Regions from separate parts of the Bacillus sp. FAU20 genome, predicted to be linked through region 1. Evidence: riboswitches for the same ligand, from Rfam matches in the RefSeq annotation. Region 1 holds a riboswitch; the other holds the start of a gene.

Region 1 (7,924 bases):
TTCAAAGACTACACCTGCTAACGGTGCCTTATTATCTTTATCTATTTTTGTAATTTCTACATTTCCCGTATCTACCATTTCATTTTCTATTTTTAATGATAGAACTTCTGTCATACCCTTTTTAATTTCAAACGATACTGGTTCTGTTAATTGTTTGTAGCCTGGTAAGCTTTCTTTCTCTACTAATTTGTACTTTCCTACTGATAAATCTGAAATTGTTGCTTTACCATTTTTATCTGTTTTTACTTCCGTTACTACTTTACCTTGTTCGTCCTGTACTTCGAAAACTACGCCTTCTAATACTTTTTGACTATCTTTATCTACTTTTGTAATTTCTACTGAACCTTTGTCTAACTGTTCATTCTCTACTTTTAATGATAGAACTTCTGTCATACCCTTTTTAATTTCGAATGATACTGGTTCTGTTAATTGTTTGTAGCCTGGTAAGCTTTCTTTCTCTACTAATTTGTACTTTCCTACAGATAAGTCTGAGATTTTTGCTTTACCATTTTTATCTGTTTTTACTTCCGTTACTACTTTGCCTTGTTCGTCTTGTACTTCGAAGACTACGCCTTCTAATACTTTTTGAGTATCTTTATCTACTTTTGTGATTTCTACTGATCCTTTGTCTACTAGTTCATTCTCTACTTTTAGTGATAAGACTTCTGTCATACCTTTTTTGATTTCGAATGATACTGGTTTCGCTAGTTTTTTATATCCTGGTAAGCTTTCTACCTCTACTAGCTTATATTTTCCTACTGATAAATCTGAAATTGTTGTTTTTCCTTCTTTATCTGTTGTTACTTTCGTTACTACTTTATCTTTTTCATCTTGCACTTCGAATGTTACGCCCGCTAATACTGCGCCACTTTCTTTGTCCACTTTTGTAATCTCTACTGAACCTTTGTCTAACTGTTCGTTCTCTACTTTCAATGATAAAACTTTCGTCATACCTTTTTTTATTTCAAACGATACTGGTTCTGTTAATTTTTTGTAGCCTGGTAAGCTTTCTTTTTCTACTAATTTATACTTTCCTACTGATAAATCTGAAATTGTTGCTTTTCCTTCTTTATCTGTCGTTACTTCTGTTACTACTTTGCCTTGTTCGTCTTGTACTTCGAAGACTACACCTGCTAATACTTTTTGACTATCTTTATCTACTTTTGTGATTTCTACATTTCCCTTGTCTAACATTTCATTTTCTACTGTTAAAGCAAGAGATTTTGTCATGCCTTTTTCAATTTGGAAAGTAATCGGATCTACTAATTGTTTATATCCTTTTGGTGCTTTTACTTCTACTAACTTGTATGTGCCAACTGATAAATTAGTAGCTTGTGCTTGTCCTTTTTTATCTGTCGTTATTTTAGCGACTACTTGTCCTGCTTCATCTTGAATTTCAAAGACTGCATCAGCTAAAGCATCTTTCGTTTCTTTGTCTACTTTTGTAATTTCTACATTTCCTGTATCCACTAATTCATTTTCTACTGTTAGCTTTAGCGCTGTTACTCTACCCTTTTCAATTTCGAATGAAATTGGCTTTTCTAGTGGTTTGTATCCTGCCGGTGTTTCTACTTCTACCAACTCATACTTCCCGATAGATAAATCTGAAACGTTTGCTTTTCCTTCTTTATCCGTTTTTACTTTCGCAACTACTTTTCCTTTTAAATCACGTACTTCAAATACAACATTTTCTAATGGAGCTTTACTATCTTTATCTATTTTTGTTATCTCTACATTCCCTGTATCCACCATTTCATTTTCTACTTTTAATGATAGGACTTCGGTCATGCCTTTTTTTATTTCAAATGATATTGGTTTTTCTAACTTTTTATAACCAGGTAAACTTTCTACCTCTACTAATTCATACTTTCCTACAGGTAAATCTGAAACATTTGCTTTTCCATCTTTATCTGTCGTTACTTTTGTAACTTCATTACCCTTTTCATCTTGGACGATGAATGTTACTCCCGCTAACGGTGCTTTATTATCTTTATCTATCTTTGTAATTTCTATATTCCCCGTATCTACCATTTCATTTTCTATTTTTAATGATAGAACTTCGGTCATGCCTTTTTTTATTTCAAATGATACTGGATCTGTTAGTTTCTTATAGCCTGGTAAACTTTCTTTCTCTACTAATTTGTACTTTCCTACTGATAGATCTGAGATTTTTGCTTTACCATCTTTATCTGTTTTTACTTCCTTTACTACTGTTCCAGCTTCATCTTGCACTTCAAAGACTACGCCTTTTAATACTTTTTTGCTGTCTTTATCTACTTTTGTAATTTCTACTGAACCTTTATCTAACTGTTCATTTTCTACTTTCAACAATAGGACCGTTGTCATACCTTTTGTAATTTCGAATGATACTGAATCTGTTAGCTTTTTGTAGCCTGGTAAACTTTTCGTCTCTACTAATTTGTACTTCCCTACTGATAAATCAGAGATTTTTGCTTTACCATCTTTATCTGTTTTTACTTCTGTTACTACTTTGCCTTGCTCATCTTGCACTTCGAAGACTACGCCTTCTAATACTTTTTGACTATCTTTATCTATTTTTGTAATTTCTACTGAGCCTTTGTCTAACTGCTCATTTTCTACTTTTATTGCTAAAGCTTTTGTCATACCTTTTTTTATTTCAAATGGTACTGGTTCTGTTAGCTTTTTATAACCCGGTAAGCTTTTCGTCTCTACTAATTTGTACTTTCCTACTGATAAATCTGAAACGTTTGCTTTTCCATCTTTATCTGTTACTACTTTTCTTACTACTCCATCTTTCTCATCTTGGACTTCAAATTCGACACTCGCTAATACTGCCCCGTTTTCTTTGTCCACTTTTGTAATTTCTATATTACCTTTGTCTATCATTGAATTTTCCACTTGTATTGGAAATATGCCGTCCCCTGTTACATTTACTTCGAACTCTATTTCTTTTAATTGGTAGCCTTCAGGCGCTTTCGTTTCTTTTAAAATATATTTTCCTAGTGCTAACGGTTTAGAAGTTGCCTTACCATCTTTATCTGTAACAATATGTTCGACTACTACACCGTCTTTTACTATATCAAACTCTGCATTTGCTAATGGTTTTTCACCATTTTCCGAATCAATTTTCTTTACTTCAATTTGACCCTTTTGCATAGTATTTTTAATTTCAATTGTTTTTGTTTCTCCAGCTTGAAGTGTAACCTCTACTGGGCTTGTTAATTTTTGATATCCTTCTGGTGCTACTGTTTCATAAACTTTATACGTCCCAGGAGCTAAAGTTTGAGGTACTGAAAAACCTTTTTCGTCCGTTTTCAGTTTTGCAACAACTTCATTTGCACTATTTCGAACTTCAAATTCGGCACCTTTTAACCCTTTGTTCGGATTCTCAGAATCTATTTTATGAATCGATACTGTACCATCTTTTGGAGCTTCAGGCGGCGTAATAGTTACTTCTTTTGATGTTAATGTTTTATCATCAAAATGTAATTCCGCTTTATTAGGAATCTTCTTATCTACGTAAGAAGATAAGTCTGCATCATTTTTAATTTTCGCCTTGATACTGAGATTAATTATCTGGTCTTCATATGACTTATAGTCAAAATTCTCACCAAACGTAAATGTTACTTCACTTCTTTGTTTATCTATATTTAACGTTCCTTTAGATGTAATATCTTGGCCATTTTGATCATACACTTTTGCCTCTAATACTTCTAAAACATCTTCTAAATCATCACTAATTACCATTGATGTGTATTTAAGAGGATCTTTTGGTATATGTGTACCAACTTGGTATTGAATAACTTGATCCATTTGTGTTAGCTGCTCATTCTCTACAAGCTTGCCATTCTCATCAACTATATTTTTTTCAATACTAGGTGGATTATCGTCACCTGAACCGGATCCTCCCCCACCACTTACAAATACTTGTCCTACTTTTTCTTCAGTTACAATATTTTTACCTTCTAATTTCACAGTATTTTTATGAGGCTTTGCAGCAGGATTTGTAACCTTTGTTTTATATCTTAAAATATAGCCTTTTGAACTGTCTGGAAATTTAATTGTAAATCCAGTCTTTGTTGCATTAATTTTAATGTTAGATAAATCTGCTGGCTTAATATTTGTTGGTGCATAACCATCTTCAAATACAGCCTCTTCTAATACTACGCTGTCTGTAATTAACTCATGCCCAGGTCCTAATGTATCTGTTAATTTAAGATCTTGCATTTCTGTTCCAGTTGCATTTACATATACAAGCCAATCAGCAATTGAAGGATCTTCTTGATTATAAGAACCCCATTTCAATAAATTTTCCGTATTGGGCTGTGGCTTCGGTCTCTCTGTCGTATTATTTACACTTACTTCTTTATTGATGATTTGACCATCAACGTTAAATTCTAATGGAATTTCTTTAACACCATCATATGCTTCTAGACCAAAGTAGAATTCTACGAATAAAGAACCTTTAATGTTATTCTTTCCTTCTACGTAATCACCCATAGTACATGTTAATAAACCCTTTTTCATCTCACATGTACCAACTGTTTTTCCTTCAGCATCTTTTAAGGGAAAACTCATATTCATAAGGTCTTTTCGAAACTCTTTTGGCATATCAATTGTGAACTGATCTCCACTTTTTATTTTTTCTTTAGCTGACCACTTCACTTCTACTTTCATTCCATCTGAGGCTTGATACGGTTCAGATGTCGTGCCATCAGTACGGGAAATATTAATTTCGTCCACTGGACTTTTCATCACAGCAGCTTGAATAACTGGAGCCCATACATTCAGCACTGAAAATAATACTAGAAAAACTAATGAAACCATTGAAATGTGCCTTTTAGTACCTTTCATTTGCATAGTTCCCTCCTAAATTTTTATATTTATATAACAAAAAAAGATCGTCCGGTTGCATCAAAAATGTGCAACCAGACGATCTTAGTAACCAATATGTATTACCGTAGACTCTAAGCTTTGCGGCCTATCCTTTCGAATAGTGTGCTAAAAATATCTTTTATTCTTTTTTTGTTTCATTTTCCTCTTAAACCAAATATTACTATACCGTCTGGACGGTTATAATTCAATACTCTATAAAATTGTTCTATTTTTCTAATAAAAAAAACAATTCACCACTACATTAAAGAAGCAATGGTGAATTATTTTAAAATTATATAGTTCGTATATTCTATTTATATGAATTACTAATAAGAGCTTGAATCACTTTTTCTCTTAACTCTGGCCTTAGTCTTCCAACCCCTAAATATTCCGAATACCATAATCCATCTGCTGCTAATCTAATAATTGTTGCACACACTGAATCTATCTCATCATTTTCTATATTCTTTTGCAGTTGCTGAAATGATTGTTGTAACGGCTCAAGTAATTCAGGTTTTAACATGAGTGCTGCCATCATACTGCTAGACAACTCTTCTGTTCTTCTCTCATTACTTAATCTTTCCTCTACAAAAGAGCGAACCCATCTCCCTTTCCTCTCTGAGTCTTCCGCTACTTTATTGTAAATGGCCCCTTCATAATCCTCTACCCCTCTGACTATCATACCTTCTATTAAAGCTTCTTTATTTGAAAAGTGATACAATAATCCACCTTTACTTAAACCCGCCTCTTTTGCCACTGCTTCTAAGGTTAATTTAGCAACCCCTTTACATTGTACAATTTGAGAAGCAGCTGCTAAAATCTTTTGCCGCGTTATGCTTATACTCATTCCTTTTTAAAACCCCATTTCTACTAAATTTATATAAATACGAATCTTATTTTTAATATTGTTGATTACTACTAAGTATTTTCTTTATACAACAAAAGCTGCATTACCTTTGAATTTTTAGTTACTTATTCTATTAAAAATTTCCATATCATTCAATATGATAACATTAAATACACAAAGTTGACTATACATCTATACTTTTGTATTTATTGAAAATATATCCATTAATAAAATTTACCGATTTAGTCCTTCTTATTACTTTAAGACGGCAGTAATTCTTTCAGCACTAAATAAAAAATGTTATTACCCCCATTGAATTGAGTAATAACATTTTACTTAACAAATTCGCTGCCAACTAGCATCCTTCACTAGTCGGTTTTCTAACTGATCCAATAAAACATTCCTCGCAAGCACCATATGCAATAAAATTTTTCTGTGCTTGCCTTAACGAGACTTCATTTGCCCCACCTTCATAGTCATGATTTTCAAATTGAACCGGATCATCTTCCCAATAACATATATTACAAATTTCATATGTACCTGGTGGTTCTTCTTCTAATGTTTTACCCCGCATTAACGGGCAGTAAAACTCCCACCTCAAAATTCAGCTAGAACAAAGGAGTTAGGCGGGGGCGGGCTGCCCATAAATGCCCGATTGGTGAGAACTAATAATTAGTAGGGAATGAACAAAATCCCCACTGATTAAAGTTTCACTTTATATCCGCAACATAGATAAGTATATTTCATTTCTGTTACTCCTTTTATTTTTCCTAAAAAGAATTATACCTATTTATTAGACGAATTCCTCAAAAAAGAAAACCACCTATCCCCTAAAGAATATAGGGAACAGGTGGTTTATATGTTTTATTAGAAAGTAGTGCTCACTTTTTTATAATATTCTTTTGAAATCTCTTCATAAAATGCTGCCGATGTCGAGTAGAAATAAGGTACTAACCATAAGAAACCAATTCCTACAGTAAGAATACTTAAAATGAACCACCCTAAGAAACTTAAGCATAGTAAAAAGTAATCCATTTTATGTCCATTCATCATATGACGACTCTCAGTAATCGCTTGATTCGCTGTATATTCCGGATGATCATTCAAAATAAAATATGTCATAGAATAAGAAAATGATTTAATAATACCTGGGATAATAAGAAGTAATGTCCATAGAGTCAAGTATACATACATTAGTAAATATGTTAAAAACGACTTCATCAACTTACTTCCATCGCTAAACCATCTAAATATATGACCAATGCTAGCATCAGTCCCACGAATTGCATTTAAAACAAGATAATAGGCACCTATTGTTAATGGACCTATAACAAGCATTACAATAATACTTACTGTAAATGAATCACTTGCTTCTTCCCAACCCCAAAATATCGAGAAAATACCTGTTGTTAGCATTTCAACAACGCCAATAAGGATTCCAATTAATAAGGTTGCCCCTACCGCTAATCCCCATCTTCCTTTTAATGCATCAAGTGCTTCTCTTTTCAACTGACTTATCATATATAACCTCCTAATACTATTTCCATTTTATTATACCATTTATATCAAAAATCCCACATATTTTCCTAAAACAGAAGCATATTACCTTTTTTCATACGTATTGGTACATGTGTGCTGTAGTTGTACTGATATATGGATTAAACCACTCTTTTCCCTATAACCAGAGAAAGCTTGCCCTTCATAATAGGCAAGCTCTCTCTGGTTATTTCTCATTTATTTTCTTCTTATACCAATCCTGCATTCTCTCCGCATCTTCTAATCTCGTATGCTCTATTTTGTAACTAGATGATGCACTCGAAAACTTATACGTACATAAATCCGCACGGCGCTGGAAATATGATTGTGTCTTCTCCATTGATTGGACGTGTCTTCTTCTAATAAGTCCTGTATATTTTCCGACGCTACGATAGACAAGTGTAATTTGTTCTCCGTTAACACTGTAACCATTTGTTTTAAATGTTGCGTAGCCAAGTGTAAAGATAAGGATTGCGAGCGGTAGTAATGCCCACATGATGTAATACTTTTCAAAGTATATGCTTATTCCAGTAAGCGGGATTGCGAGCATAGCGAAAAAGATTAAACTATCAATGAGATAGCGGCGTAATGCTGCTTTTGGTAATGAAATAATATTTGTATCCAGTTCGTATGGTAGTTGTAAATGCGCCAGTAACTGTTGTACTCGATCTTTTCGAATGATTG
Region 2 (7,924 bases), on a different contig from region 1:
AGTAAGGGGGAGGAAACACACGATGCGCATTGAAACAAAGAAAATGTCTAAGTTATTACAGGTGTATTTTATTATGGGAAGTAATAATTGCGCGAAGGATCCTTTATCTGTATTGAAAGAAGCATTAGATGGTGGAGTGACACTTTTTCAATTTCGTGAAAAGGGAGAAGGGGCTTTAATTGGAGAAGAAAGAGTGCGTTTTGCAAAAGAATTGCAGGCGCTTTGTAAGGAATATAGTGTTCCTTTCATTGTAAATGATGATGTAGAATTAGCCATTGAATTAGATGCAGATGGTGTTCATGTAGGACAAGATGATGAAGGAATTACATCTGTTCGTGAAAAAATGGGAGATAAAATTATCGGCGTATCTGCTCATACAATTGAAGAAGCACGCTTTGCAATCGAAAACGGAGCAGATTATTTAGGTGTTGGACCTATTTTCCCAACGAGTACGAAAAAAGATACGAAAGCGGTTCAAGGAACGAAAGGATTAGCTTATTTTAGAGAACAAGGAATTACAGTGCCAATCGTTGGTATTGGTGGGATTACAATTGAAAATACAGTGGCAGTTATAGAAGCGGGTGCGGACGGTGTTTCAGTTATTTCAGCAATTAGCTTAGCTGAATCTGCGTATGAAAGTACGAGAAAATTAGCTGAAGAAGTAAAGAGAAGTTTGTAGGGAAGGACGTGTAGTATTTTAAGTGCTACATGGAGAAATAGACTGCCCCAAAATTTAAACAAATATTTGATTAAAAAAGCACAAACCTTTTTAAATAAAGGTTTGTGCTTTTTCTTTAAAACATAATTGAAATTAAGAGCATTCCAATTCCGATAGAAGTAAATGTTGCAATTAGGCCCGGAATCATAAAACTATGATTTAATACGTATTTACCGATACCTGTTGTACCAGTGCGGTCGAAGTTAATGGCAGCAACGATTGTTCCATAGTTTGGAATGAAGAAGTATCCGTTCACTGCAGGGAACATAGCAATCAGTAATGCTGGCGGAATACCAAGAGATAGTCCAAGTGGCATTAAGGCACGAACTGTTGCTGCTTGGCTGTACAGTAAAATAGATAGAATGAATAATGCGATAGCAAATAGCCATGGTGCACTTGTTACTAAATGCTGAATGGATCCTTGAATCATATTTAAGTTTCCGTTAAAGAAAGTATCTCCCATCCAAGCGATACCGAAAATAGCAACAACTGCTGTTGCTCCTGCTTTAAAGACGTTACCAGATACAATGCTTTCTACATTTGGTTTACAGAAAATAATAATAAGGGCCGCGATAGTTAACATAACCATCTCAATTGTGTTCGGCATGGAAAGACGAGCTAACTTCCCATCAACTATCCATCCTGGACGAAGTGCTTCAAATGAACCAAGAAGTACAACAAGGAAGGTTCCTACAAGGAAAAGGATAACTGATAATTTGGCGCCCTTTACACCTACAAATTCTTTTTTCTCTTCAAGTTTAGGAATCATTCCTTCGTTTAATCGTTTTAAGTATTCAGGGTCTTCATTTAATTCTTTTCCCATCTTACTAGCAACAAATGCTGCTAACATACAAGCAATGAAAGTAGAAGGAATACTCACTTTTAAAATATCTAATAAAGTGATTTTATAGTCAGCTAACATTGCTAAAAGAGCAACTGTGGCAGCTGAAATTGGACTAGCTGTAATTGCTTGTTGAGAAGCGATTACGGCAATCGACATTGGGCGTTCCGGTCTAATCCCTGATTCACGAGAGACTTCTGCAATAACAGGAAGTACAGAATAGGCAACGTGACCAGTACCTGCACATAGTGTGAATAAATAAGTAACAATTGGAGCAAAAAAAGTAATACGCTTTGGATTTTTTCGTAATGCTTTTTCAGCTAGATGAACAAGATAGTCCATTCCTCCAGCAGCTTGCAAAGCACCAGCAGCTGTAATTACTGCCAAAATCATAAGCATTACATCGATAGGAGGCGCGGTAGGTTGTAAGTGGAAGACAAAAACGAGTATTGCCATACCAACTCCACCCATTACTCCTAAACCAACTCCGCCTAGGCGTGCACCAATAAAAATACAGAGTAACAAGGTAAGAAATTGTAGCCAAAACATGATAAACTACCTCCGAAATTCATTAGTTAAGATATATTCGAATAGTTTAATTTGAATGAAAATTAAATAAATACCCGAAGAAATCCTTGTTATTAATACATTTTTTATTATATAACACAAAAAAAGTAACATTCACGTACTTTTTGAAATTATTTTGAAAAAACAATGCGTTAAAAATTTGTATTTATATCTCTAAATAAGTAGACATTTTGATTTATATGTTGTAATCTTTGAAAGAGAATAAATTAATTCTCATAGAACTCCCATATCGTTCAACTCGTTCAGCGAGAAAGGCAAACTGATGGAAACATGAGGACGCAAAACTACAGGAGCTAAGGTCGAAAGGCTATGCTAGCCAGTTACCGGACGGATAGGGTTGGTCTTTGCCAATGCTTTTACATTGGCTTTTTTTTATTCTCGAACATATTGAGAAACATTTTTAAACAAAATATTCATATATTTTGTTTTTTTTGTTTATGTTAGTTAAGGAAGGTGGATATTAATGAAAAAATATTGGCATAAGTTATCGTTCCTTCAAAAGAACGTCTTATTAACCGTACTAGTTATTTTGACGCTTGTTGGAAGTATGGGTGCGTTAAGTTTCAACATGTTTCAAAATAGTATGATGTCTTTATTTGAAAGGCAGTCTATTGAAACAGGAGAAATAGTATTAAAAAAATTGGATTTAGAGTTAGTTAGAGACATGGCGAAAGATCCTACAGCCGAAAAAGTGAAAAAAGAAAAGTTAACAGAGAAATTAGATGAAGTTTCAAAAGAATTGAAAAGTGTTGGACAAACGTATGTTACAGGAGCAAAGCCGAATGAAAAGCGAGAATTACAACTCGTTGGTTTGACTACAGAGTTAACAAATGCATTCCCTATAAAGACGGGAGATTATTATGAACAACCCGCTCATTGGATGAAGGCATACGATAAAGTGATTGATACGAAAAAGGCACAAATGACAGAAGTATATGAAGATGAAATAGGTTCGTGGGTGACAATATTAGAACCAATTACGGATGGAGAAAACAATATTGTTGCAATTATTGCGGCTGACCTAGATGCTTCCATTGTTCCTATTACAAAAGAGAAGTTTATGATACAGGGCTTACTCTTTATCATTATTTCATTAGCAATTGCGACTATTACTCAATTCTTTATCGTGCGTCACTCGCTAGCTCCATTAAAAGATTTACGAGAAGGGTTACGTAAAATTGGTGAAGGAGACTTAAGTATTAAATTAAAAGAAAGACCAGATGATATTGGAATTATTAATGTTTATTTCAATAACACGATTGAAAAATTTAAAGGGATTATAGATAAAGTAAGGCAAACTGCTGAGCAAGTTTCTTCTTCTTCGCAAGAGTTGTCAGCGAGTACAGAGGAAAATAGTATGGCAGTTCAAGAGATTGCAAGTTCTATTGAAGGTTTAAGAGTAGGGGCACAGTCTCAAAAAACGTCAGTACAACAATGTTTAGGAATTGTACATGGAATGGAAGATAAGGTAGAAGAGATAACTGGGGCTGCAAAACAAGTTGCGGTTGCTTCTGAAGGTATGGAGCAACATTCAATTGAAGGTAATGAAGTGATTGGACAAATTATTAATCAAATGAGTTTAATCCAAAATGCAGTACAAGATTTATCTTCCATCATTTATTCGTTAGAAACAAGGTCAAAAGAAATTAGTGATATCGTAACTGTAATTACAGGTATTTCAAATCAAACAAATCTATTAGCTTTAAATGCTTCTATTGAGGCTTCACGTGCTGGAGCAGCTGGAAGAGGGTTTGCGGTTGTTGCTGATGAAGTACGAAAATTAGCAGAACAAACTGAAGCGTCTGCAAAAGATATAGCGAAATTAATTGGTGAAACACAAGCTGAGACAGAAGATGCTGTAGTTTCCATGCAAAAAGGTTCAAAAGAAGTAGAAACTGGAATTTCACTTGTTCAAAGTAGTGGAGATTTCTTTGAAAAAATTTCAAAATCAGCGCAATCTGTTACAGATCAAGTAAAAGCTGTTTCTGGTAATTCGAGTGACATTTTACAAAATAGCCAAAATATTGTTCAAGTTGTAAATGAATTATCGCATATTGCAAATACTTATGCCAACAGCAGTAGTAATGTTGAAGAAAGCATGAAAGAGCAAGAAATATCAGTACAAGATATTGCAGAATTAGCGACTTCTTTAAGTTGGCTTTCTCAGGAATTACAAGAGCTAATTGGTGAGTTTAAAAGTGAATAAGAAGAAAGATCAATTCTAATCAAAGGGGGGATCCCCCTTTGATTATGAATTGAACGAATCTGCCCGTTAATAAGGGATGAAAAAGGTGTGAATTTTCACACCTTTATTATATTTGAGAGAGGAATTTACATAAATATGAAATTAGCGATTTCTTATAATGAGATGGTAAAAGAATTTTTAGGAAAAGTAGAAGGAAATATTACAATACCTAAAGATGTGCAAGGAAAAGAAATTAGAATGAAAAGAAAAACGGAACTGTTTCTAAATTTGACTCACATTGTAGATTTAATAGGAGCGACTGCAACGTGGTTATATCATATTTCTAAAGAAAAACATATTGTCGTGTTTTATCATGTAAGAGGAAGTTTATTTCCGATTACTATTGAAGTTTCTAATTTTCTTTCCTATGAAAGTTTGAATCTACAGATTGAAGAGCAACTGGAACAAATTAAAGAAATAAATGCGGAAGAAATAGAAGAGTTTCAAAATGGTAAGAAATTATATGAAATGTCACCTATTATTATTGGTGAAACATATTATGAGCTACAAGATGCGAATACATTACAATTTGTATTTAGTAAAAATATGCAAAGTGTAGAAATAATATTTAATAGTGTTAATTGGAAAGAGACAACGATTACTCGTTATGCACAACAAATACAAGTTGTTTTAATTGATAAATCACAAAATAATAATAAACACATAAAACATTTTAATATTATTACAGAGGCCGAGATGGCACTTTATAGTCAAGTGAATGATACGACAGCGGTATATCCTGAGAAAAGTATCGTCGATATGTTCTATAATACTGTTACTCAATTTCCAAATCGTATAGCTTTATCTTCAAGGGAAGGTACTTTAACTTATGAGGAGTTAAATAAAAAAAGTAATCAAATAGCTCATATGTTAATTAAAAACGGCGTACGATTAGGAGACTATGTTGGAATATTTATGAAACGTAGCATAGACACAGTAGTAAGTATGGTAGCTATATTAAAAGCTGGTGCAGCGTATGTTCCAATTGATCCAGATTATCCAGAAAGTAGAATACAGTACATTATTCAAGATAGCCAAGCGAAAGTTATATTGATGAAAGAGACGCCTATAACATGTGATGGAGTTCAAACTGTTTCAATTTATGATAGTGAAACTTGTGAAGATATAGATGTAAAGTTGTCTATTCATTGTGATGATGTAGCTTATATGATTTATACATCTGGTTCAACAGGGAATCCAAAGGGAACGATGTTAGCACATAGAGGCGTTGTTAATCTGTATACTTGGATGAAAAAGCAATATGAATTGACAGAAGAGGATGTATTTGCCCAATTTCCTTCCTTTAGTTTCGATGCCTCTGTATGGGAGTCATTTGCTTCTTTATTCTGTGGAGGAAACTTGTATGTATTATTAGAGGAAGAGCGATTGTCTGTAGAAGCATTTGCACATGCAATCTATAAAGTGAAAGCAACTTCGATCTTGGCATTAGCAACAATTTTTGTTCGACAAGTAGCAACGTATTTAGCAGAAGAAGATATATATAAGCTAGCTTCCCTAAAAAGAATTGCGATTGGCGGTGAAATGTTGCCTGTAGAGGTTATTAAATTGTGGAGAGAAAGAATAGGTACAAATGTTGAAATTCATAATGTATACGGACCGACAGAATGTACTGTAGTGACGACAACTTATAAAATACCTAGTCAGTTAAATGAGGATGTTGCGAGTATTCCCATTGGTAAACCATGTTCTAATTATCAAGTTATGATTTTGGATGAGAATATGAATCTTTGTCCAATTGGTGTACCTGGTGAATTATATATAGATTCAGTAGGATTAGCAAAAGGCTATTTTAATAAACCTAATAAAACAATTGAAGCTTTTATTCCGAACCCTTTTAATCCTATAGTTAATATATATAAAACAGGTGATATCGTTAAGTTGCTAGAGGATGGAAATATAGAGTTTTTACATCGGAAAGATGATCAAGTAAAAATTAGAGGACATCGTATTGAACTAGGAGAAATCCAAAGTAAAATTTTTCAAAATCATAATATAAAAGAAAATGCTGTTTTTGCTAAGAAGAGTAAGGAAGGTAGCCAATATTTAATCGCGTTCTATACAACTTTAAATAAAAAAGAAATACCAGAATTAGTTTATCAGTTACAAGAGCAATTACCAGATTATATGGTGCCATCTAAACTAATTTATATTAATGAATTACCACTTACACCTAATAAAAAGATTGATGTTAAGAAGTTAGCTCAGTTAGAAGAAAAGTATGAACCGGTTCGTCTACAAGAATATGTTGCACCTTCTAATAAAGCAGAAAAACAAATAGCGAATGCTTGGGCGAAAGTATTAGGAATTTCAAAAGTTGGAGTGCATGATGATTTCTTTACAATTGGTGGACATTCATTGAAAGTATTACGAGTCTTAACATTGTTAAAAGAAGATTTCTCACATTTAACAATTCAAGATTTCTTTAAAGAAAGAACGATATATGGATTAGCTCGAATTGAGCGAGAAGTAAAAGTAGAGAAAGAAGAAGTATTTCGTGAATATAAAGTGATTCACGAACCGGATACTATTACGTATGCAAACGTTTTGGAAGAAACCCAGATTTCAAATGTCTTTTTAACAGGAGCTACTGGTTATTTAGGATCACACATATTATATGAATTGCTAAGAGATACATCTGCTACTATTTATTGTTTAGTAAGACCAACCAAAGATGTGCAGCAAAGAATTATAGATACATTAACAGGTTACTTTAATGATATATGTGAAGAATGGTTACAGCGTATACAGGCCGTAGCTGGCGATCTAGGAGAAGAGTATCTTGGGATGAGCGAAGAAGAATTTATGTTCATCAGTTCTAAGATGGATACGATAATTCATTGCGGTGCAGATGTAAGACATTTTGGAGATGTAAAACAATTTGAAAATATAAATGTACAAGGGACTAGCCGTATGCTAGCATTAGCGGAAAAAGGCGCTACATTCCATTTTATTTCTACAATTGGTATCCCGTTAGAATTAGCGGTAGATCAATGGGATACATACATGAAAACTGGTGATTTTAATTACAGTGTAGACTTAGAGAATGTATATTCAAATAGTAAACTACAAGCGGAAAACATTGTTCGTGAAGCAATGAAAAATGGTTTGCGTGGAAATATTTATCGTGCAGGTAATTTAGCATGTCATTCAGAAACAGGTTCGTTCCAACAAAATATTGAAGGAAACGCATTTTATCGTCTTATTAAAACAATGCTATTAATTGGGAAAGCACCAAATGTGAAGTGGAAAGTTGATTTCACACCAATTGATTTTGCTAGTAAATCAATTGTATCGTATTTACAAGATGCGCAAATTGTAGGAGAGACGTTACATATTTGTCATCCACATCAAATTGAGTTTGAACAATTTATACAGCTAATTGGAGAGTGTGGATACAATCTTGAAATGGTTCCACTTTCAGAATATGAAAATGCCGGACTTGAATTAGCAAAGGGAAATGAAGTAATAGCAGAGTTAATTGCTTCTCAAGTTGCAGGAGATGGAGCACAGC

What was found. Region 1 has a riboswitch for cyclic di-GMP ahead of AC0OM3_RS14485 (SpaA isopeptide-forming pilin-related protein). Riboswitches for the same ligand answer to the same signal wherever they lie in the genome.
Region 2: linked by a shared signal. The riboswitch ahead of AC0OM3_RS26170 (methyl-accepting chemotaxis protein) and the one ahead of AC0OM3_RS14485 (SpaA isopeptide-forming pilin-related protein) in region 1 are both predicted to bind cyclic di-GMP.

Annotation. Positions count from the first base shown of each region.
Region 1 covers NZ_JBVYHY010000021.1:139,916-147,839, forward strand. The annotation lists gene AC0OM3_RS14485 (SpaA isopeptide-forming pilin-related protein) at 1-4,842, opposite strand, end outside; cyclic di-GMP riboswitch class I at 4,903-4,995, opposite strand; gene AC0OM3_RS14490 (TetR/AcrR family transcriptional regulator) at 5,168-5,704, opposite strand; partial or broken gene AC0OM3_RS14495 (CPCC family cysteine-rich protein) at 6,041-6,278, opposite strand; gene AC0OM3_RS14500 (DUF975 family protein) at 6,572-7,225, opposite strand; gene AC0OM3_RS14505 (PH domain-containing protein) at 7,428-7,924, opposite strand, start outside.
Region 2 covers NZ_JBVYHY010000027.1:89,697-97,620, forward strand. The annotation lists gene thiM (hydroxyethylthiazole kinase) at 1-5, shown strand, start outside; gene thiE (thiamine phosphate synthase) at 23-679, shown strand; gene AC0OM3_RS26165 (anaerobic C4-dicarboxylate transporter family protein) at 795-2,108, opposite strand; cyclic di-GMP riboswitch class I at 2,391-2,475, shown strand; gene AC0OM3_RS26170 (methyl-accepting chemotaxis protein) at 2,611-4,353, shown strand; gene AC0OM3_RS26175 (non-ribosomal peptide synthetase family protein) at 4,489-7,924, shown strand, end outside.